2 regions of the Vallitalea pronyensis genome follow, and region 2 is predicted to be linked to the other one. Evidence: a T-box and tRNA genes for the amino acid it is inferred to sense, from the RefSeq annotation. Region 2 holds a T-box; the other holds one or more tRNA genes.
What was found. The T-box of region 2 lies ahead of HZI73_RS09205 (valine--tRNA ligase). A T-box ahead of a tRNA ligase gene usually reads a tRNA of that ligase, here a tRNA-Val.

Region 1: it encodes a tRNA-Val, which carries the amino acid that the T-box ahead of HZI73_RS09205 (valine--tRNA ligase) is inferred to sense. The anticodon was not compared.

The regions. Positions count from the first base shown of each region.
Region 1 is NZ_CP058649.1:381,475-384,889, reverse strand. Features, by position in the region: rRNA gene HZI73_RS01645 (23S ribosomal RNA) at 1-1,641, shown strand, start outside; tRNA gene HZI73_RS01640 (tRNA-Asp) at 1,777-1,850, shown strand; tRNA gene HZI73_RS01635 (tRNA-Val) at 1,889-1,961, shown strand; tRNA gene HZI73_RS01630 (tRNA-Thr) at 2,024-2,096, shown strand; tRNA gene HZI73_RS01625 (tRNA-Tyr) at 2,106-2,187, shown strand; tRNA gene HZI73_RS01620 (tRNA-Met) at 2,323-2,399, shown strand; tRNA gene HZI73_RS01615 (tRNA-Phe) at 2,405-2,480, shown strand; tRNA gene HZI73_RS01610 (tRNA-Lys) at 2,533-2,606, shown strand; gene HZI73_RS01605 (aminotransferase class I/II-fold pyridoxal phosphate-dependent enzyme) at 2,876-3,415, shown strand, end outside.
Region 2 is NZ_CP058649.1:2,242,794-2,246,208, reverse strand. Features, by position in the region: gene HZI73_RS09210 (alpha-mannosidase) at 1-804, opposite strand, end outside; T-box leader at 1,183-1,436, shown strand; gene HZI73_RS09205 (valine--tRNA ligase) at 1,517-3,415, shown strand, end outside.

The sequences.
Region 1 (3,415 bases), 1.9 Mb from region 2:
GAGCAGTGGACTGTTAAGAAGAGAGAATGCCGGAATGAGTAGCGAGAGAGAAGTGAGAATCTTCTCGGCCGAATATCTAAGGTTTCCAGAGTAAAGCTGATCTTCTCTGGGTAAGTCGGGACCTAAGGCGAGGGCGAAAGCCGTAGTCGATGGACAACAGGTTGAAATTCCTGTACCGCATGCAAACAGAACTGTGGGGACACAGGAGGATAGGAAAAACGGGGAATGGAAAAACCCGTTCAAGTACAAAGGATAGGAAGACAGGCAAATCCGTCATCCGTTTCTGAAGTACGATGAGGACCGAAATATAAGTAGGGAAGTTTCTGAATCCAAACTGTCGAGAAAAGCCGCTATTGTTTTGTATGTGCCCGTACCGTAAACCGACACAGGTAGATGAGGAGAGAATCCTAAGGCCGACGGGAGAAGCGTTGTTAAGGAACTCGGCAAAATGACTCCGTAACTTAGGGATAAGGAGTGCCTCTTTAGAGAGGCCGCAGAGAATAGGCCCAAGCGACTGTTTAGCAAAAACACAGGTCTCTGCAAAACCGAAAGGTGAAGTATAGGGGCTGACGCCTGCCCGGTGCTGGAAGGTTAAGAGGAGGGGTTAGCGTAAGCGAAGCTCTGAATTTAAGCCCCAGTAAACGGCGGCCGTAACTATAACGGTCCTAAGGTAGCGAAATTCCTTGTCGGGTAAGTTCCGACCCGCACGAAAGGCGTAACGATTTGGGCACTGTCTCGACAACGCGCCCGGTGAAATTGTAGTACCGGTGAAGATGCCGGTTACCCGCGACAGGACGGAAAGACCCCGTGGAGCTTTACTCCAGCTTGATACTGGGATTCGGTATTACATGTACAGGATAGGAGGGAGACGTAGAAGCAAGGACGCCAGTCTTTGTGGAGTCGCTGTTGGGATACCTCCCTTGTAGTACTGGATTTCTAACCTAGCACCCTAAACGGGTGTGGGGACAATGTCAGGTGGGGAGTTTGACTGGGGCGGTCGCCTCCGAAAAGGTATCGGAGGCGCTCAAAGGTCATCTCAGAATGGTTGGAAACCATTCGCAGAGTGCAAAGGCATAAGATGGCTTGACTGTGACACCGACGGGTGGAGCAGGTACGAAAGTAGGACTTAGTGATCCGGTGGTATGAAAGTGGGATTGCCATCGCTCAACGGATAAAAGCTACCCCGGGGATAACAGGCTTATCACTCCCAAGAGTTCACATCGACGGAGTGGTTTGGCACCTCGATGTCGGCTCATCGCATCCTGGAGCTGTAGCAGGTTCCAAGGGTTGGGCTGTTCGCCCATTAAAGCGGTACGCGAGCTGGGTTCAGAACGTCGTGAGACAGTTCGGTCCCTATCCGTCGTGGGCGCAGGATATTTGAGAGGAGCTGTCCTTAGTACGAGAGGACCGGGATGGACGAACCGCTGGTGTATCTGTTGTATTACCAAGTGCATAGCAGAGTAGCCAAGTTTGGAAGGGATAAACGCTGAAGGCATCTAAGCGTGAAGCCCCCCTCAAGATAAGATATCCCATACCGTAAGGTAGTAAGACCCCTTGAAGACGACAAGGTTGATAGGTCGGAGGTGTAAGCATGGTAACATGTTCAGCTGACCGATACTAATAGGTCGAGGGCTTGACCTAGCTATGATTTAGCTAAGGGTTAAGATGTATAAGTTATAAGTAAGTACTTGTTTTGGTAATAATGGATAAATGAACGATTATATAATGATGTGCATGTATTTTCAATGTGTTGTTTTGAATGTTTGATCATTCTGAGGCCCAGTGGTTCAGTTGGTTAGAACGCCGGCCTGTCACGCCGGAGGTCGAGGGTTCGAGTCCCTTCTGGGTCGTTGGTCGAAAGACTTATGGCAATACAATTTCATTCCCAGGGCGCATAGCTCAGCTGGGAGAGCACCTGCCTTACAAGCAGGGGGTCACAGGTTCGAGCCCTGTTGCGCCCACTAAATCAAATTCTATTCCTTACACGGATAGAATTTTATATAGCACGGCAATCGTGCGTAATGCCGACGTGGCTCAATTGGCAGAGCAGCTGACTTGTAATCAGCAGGTTATCGGTTCAAGTCCGATCGTCGGCTTGGTAACATGGAGGGGTTCCCGAGTGGCCAAAGGGGGCAGACTGTAAATCTGTTGGCACCGCCTTCGAAGGTTCGAATCCTTCTCCCTCCATTTAAGAATTGGCTTTGCTTAAGCAAAACAATTTCTTACCATTAAAGCTTTTTTAATGGCTTTGAATAAGCAAAACATAATGTTTGATAGTTGCTTTATGGTAACAAACAATGTCTTACATGCGTTTCATAATATCGCGGAGTGGAGCAGTCTGGTAGCTCGTCGGGCTCATAACCCGAAGGTCAGAGGTTCAAATCCTCTCTCCGCAACCAATTATGCCCAGATAGCTCAGTCGGTAGAGCAGAGGACTGAAAATCCTCGTGTCGGTGGTTCGATTCCGCCTCTGGGCACCATCAAAAAGAATACAAGGTAGTCATTTAAGCCTATGGCTTAAGTGGTACACATGGGTCACTAGCTCAGTCGGCTAGAGCACTGGACTTTTAATCCAGGTGTCCCGGGTTCGAGTCCCGGGTGACTCACTCTTAATCGTCTATTGGGTAGGCGATTTTTTAATATATAAAATAAATAGGGTTATATGCTATAATAAGGCTCGTAAAGATTAAGTAAAAGGATATATCCAAGAGAACAAGCCGTTAAGAATAGCTAAAGATGATGGTATGCGTTATTTAATCTTCTTTGTGGTACAGAATCTTATCCGTATGAAGGTTGAGTTAGTTTGCATAACAAACCATGTCTTTCTATGATAATGATTTATTAAGCTCTATGGAAATGGAGGTAGTGGAGAAATATGGATAGACCAACGTTGTACGAACAATTGTATCTTTATAAAAAAAACATTTACCCCATGCATATGCCAGGTCACAAATTAGGTCGATGTACCCACTTAAGTGAAGATGCCGCTATTGATGTAACAGAAGTAGAAGGCACAGATAATCTTCACCATCCTCATGGTATTTTATTAGAAGCCCAAGAAAAAGCTGCAAAGACATTTGGTGCGAAACGTACATTTTTTTTAGTGGGTGGTAGTACAAGCGGTATATTATCCGCTATATGGGCTGTATGTTGTCAAGGTGATAAGATCATCATGGCTAGAAATGCTCATAAATCGGTTTATAATGCGACTTTATTATGCCGGCTAACCCCTATCTATATTTATCCTCGTATGATACCAGAGAATGGATTAGCAGCAGGTTTAGACCCTCAACAACTGGAACAATTACTTAAGGATAATCCATCAGCAAAAATGGTGGTTATTACAAGTCCTAATTATGAAGGGTTGGTTTCCGATGTGAAAACAATCGCTAAGCTAGTACATGAGCATGGAAAA
Region 2 (3,415 bases):
TGTAGAAAAGGTTCGGGCACCTTTACGTTTGGTTTCACGTATAGGCCAAAGCCAAGCTAAATCAATATGAGCATGACCAATTGCGGATATGGATAATGATGGGTCGCCCCCTTGTTTATCAAGAGATTCTTTCAGTATTTGTCTTGCTTGTTTGACGGTCTCATCATTGAGAGGATTAAGAGCATATGCCGCTCGTTTTAGACTTCTGAAAACTTCATGATAACGTGCTGAGTTCTTCTCTAACACGTCAAGTAAATTTCTAAGGACCTCAAAATCATAATATAATTGACGCATATCATCATGGCATACAGCAATCTGGGCTTGTTCAATGGTGCCTTCTTTGCAGTAACTACCAAACAAGTCATTACAACCTGTTTCCATCCACAAATCAATGGCTTCATTACCTTGGGATTTGTCAAGAAAGTGATAGACTTTCTTCGTGGGTTCTCCCAGAGACCGTTCAAATGTAGAGGACACATTGGTGATGCCTCTTATTGGACAAAGGTGTTCATCGTAGATATTCCCCTCTCCATTAATATCGATTAACAGGACAATCTTTTTGCCTGCTCCTTCTTGTGGTACTTGACCTGTGATATGAAACCAGCCGCAGTCCCATAGCTGTCCCCAGCTATCTCCAGGCTTAAGTTCCTTTTTCTCCCCTTGTAATCTGTCCTCAAAGGGTACAGGTTCTTTGGTGATCCAACCTGTAAGGGAGAGGTCACCTATTGGTGTCATGTATGATTGCCTTAATTTTTCAATGGTACGATGGATGGTACTTTTTGTATGATGGTCTATATGCAGCATCCTATTATTCCTTTCATTATGAATTGGTATAACAATACATACCTTTTATATACCATATTATATCGGGTATCCATGTCAATTACAATACTTCTGATAAAATTTGTTAACCATTTCGGTAGAACTTAGTGTCTACTTGATACATTTTTGTCCTATTCACGTCGTGTTATGCAACCTACTTTCTAAAACTTTGGCTTTTCTAAAAAAAGTATTTGACAAATGCGAAAAAAAGGATTAGAATACAAGACATTCAAAAGAACAAAAGAGGCTATGCCTCGTTCCGCAAAGTGGATTTGTCCGTTAGGAAAGTTTCCTTGACGCATATGAAAACGCTTCTATTTCATATGCTAAGTTTACAGGACTTTCCCTATAAGAAGAACAAAATAAGCTGTGACGAGAAGAAGTACTTGAATGGTGATTCTCAGAGAGGAGTAGGTTGGTGAAATACTCCATGAAAAATTCAAGGAAGTAGTCTCCGAGCTATGAGAAGAAACCATGTAAGAACAGTGGCAAACAGCACCTGCTCCACATAGACATGGCATTAGAACTCATCGGTTTTTCACCGTTATCCGAAAACTCGAGTGCATGATATCATGAATTTAGGTGGTACCGCGGATATAGACTCCGTCCTATTATTATAGGATGGAGTTTTTTGTTTGTTTCCAACAACATTATTTGACAAGGTTAAGAAAATTTTTGTAAGGATGTGATTGCTATGCTAAGTAAAAAGTATAAACCATCAGAAACAGAAGCTAAACTTTCTAAATTTTGGGAAAGTAATCAGATATACACCTTTCATCCAGAGGATTCTGGTGATATTTATTCCATTGATACCCCTCCTCCTACTGTTAGCGGCAAACTACACATTGGGCATATTTTTTCCTATACCCAGGCAGAAATGATTGCTCGCTATAAACGCATGCAGGGATACAACGTATTCTATCCCTTTGGTTTTGACGATAATGGCCTGCCTACTGAACGACTGGTAGAAAATGATCTTAAGATTCAAGCAAAAGATATACCTAGAAGCGTGTTTACACAAAAGTGTTATCAAGTGGTAGAAGCCTATGAACAGGAATTTCAAGCGCTCTGGCATTCCCTTGGGTTCAGTTGCGATTGGAACCTGGTATATCGCACCATTGAACCAAGAACCCAGCGTATTTCACAGAAATCATTTATCGATTTATATAAGCAGAACAAAGCTTATCTTGAGGAGAGTCCTGTCTTATATTGTACTCACTGTCAGACGTCTATTGCTCAAGCAGAACTGGAATCAAAGGAATTGGATACCACGTTTAACCATATACCATTCATGGTTGATGGGCAGGTTCTCGAAATTGCTACAACAAGACCTGAACTGCTCTATGCCTGTCAGGCCATCTTTGTTCATCCAGAAGATACAAAAAATGCCCATTGGATTGGTAAAAAAGCCCAGGTACCTCTCTATGATTTCACCGTACCTATCTTAGCTGACCAAGATGTGGATATGCATAAAGGTTCAGGAATGGTCATGTGTTGTACATTTGGCGATACCAAAGACTTGGAATGGTATAAGACCTATTCCTTTGACTATAAAAAAGCCATAGACATCCACGGTTTTATGGCTGAAGAAGTGCCTTATATTGGTGGTATGCATGTGAAGAAGGCACGTCAGCGTATCATAGAACTGCTTACTGAGCAAAATCTGCTGATTAAAAAATACGCTATTCAACATACAGTATCTGTTCATGAACGTTGCGGTCATCCCATTGAAATTATGCCTTCTAAACAATGGTACATTGATATCCTTACCCATAAAGACACCCTGCTGGCATTAGCGGATCATATTAACTGGTATCCAAGCTATATGAAAACCCGTTATACCACTTGGGTTGAGAATCTTAAGTGGAATTGGTGTATTTCCAGACAACGCTATTTTGGTGTACCTTTTCCTGTATGGTATTGTGAAAAATGTGGTGCAATCATGGTTGCCGACGAAACGGCTTTACCCGTTAACCCATTAGAAACCGCTCCCCCGTCCCCTTGTTCCTGCGGCTCCACCGATTTTCGTCCAGAGTCTGCTGTGTTGGATACCTGGGCTACTTCATCGGTAACCCCACTTATCAATGCCCGTTATGGTGAACCAGACGATATGACCGATCAGCTATTACCCATGAGCATGCGGACACAAGCTCACGAAATTATTCGAACTTGGGCTTTCTATACCATGGCTAAAACATACTTTCATTTTGGTATCATACCTTGGAAAGATATCATGATCTGCGGTTTCGTATTGGCAAGAAAAGGTGAAAAAATAAGTAAGTCCAAAAAAAATGCTAAACTGGAACCTAAAAAACTCATTGAAACCCACTCGGCTGATTGTGTACGGTACTGGGCGGCTTCTGCAAAATTAGGTACCGATACAACCTTCTCAGAAGACGATCTGAAAGTATCAAAACGTTTCATAACAAAATTATGGAATGCGGCTAAGTTCTCCTTGATGCATCTTGAGGATTGGGAGCCTTGTCAAGTGGATCACGTGTTACCTCAAGACCAATGGATCTTGGACAGAAGCAGATTAGCTCGAGATAAAGCTTCTCAACACCTTGACCAATACGAAATAGGCTTGGCGCGA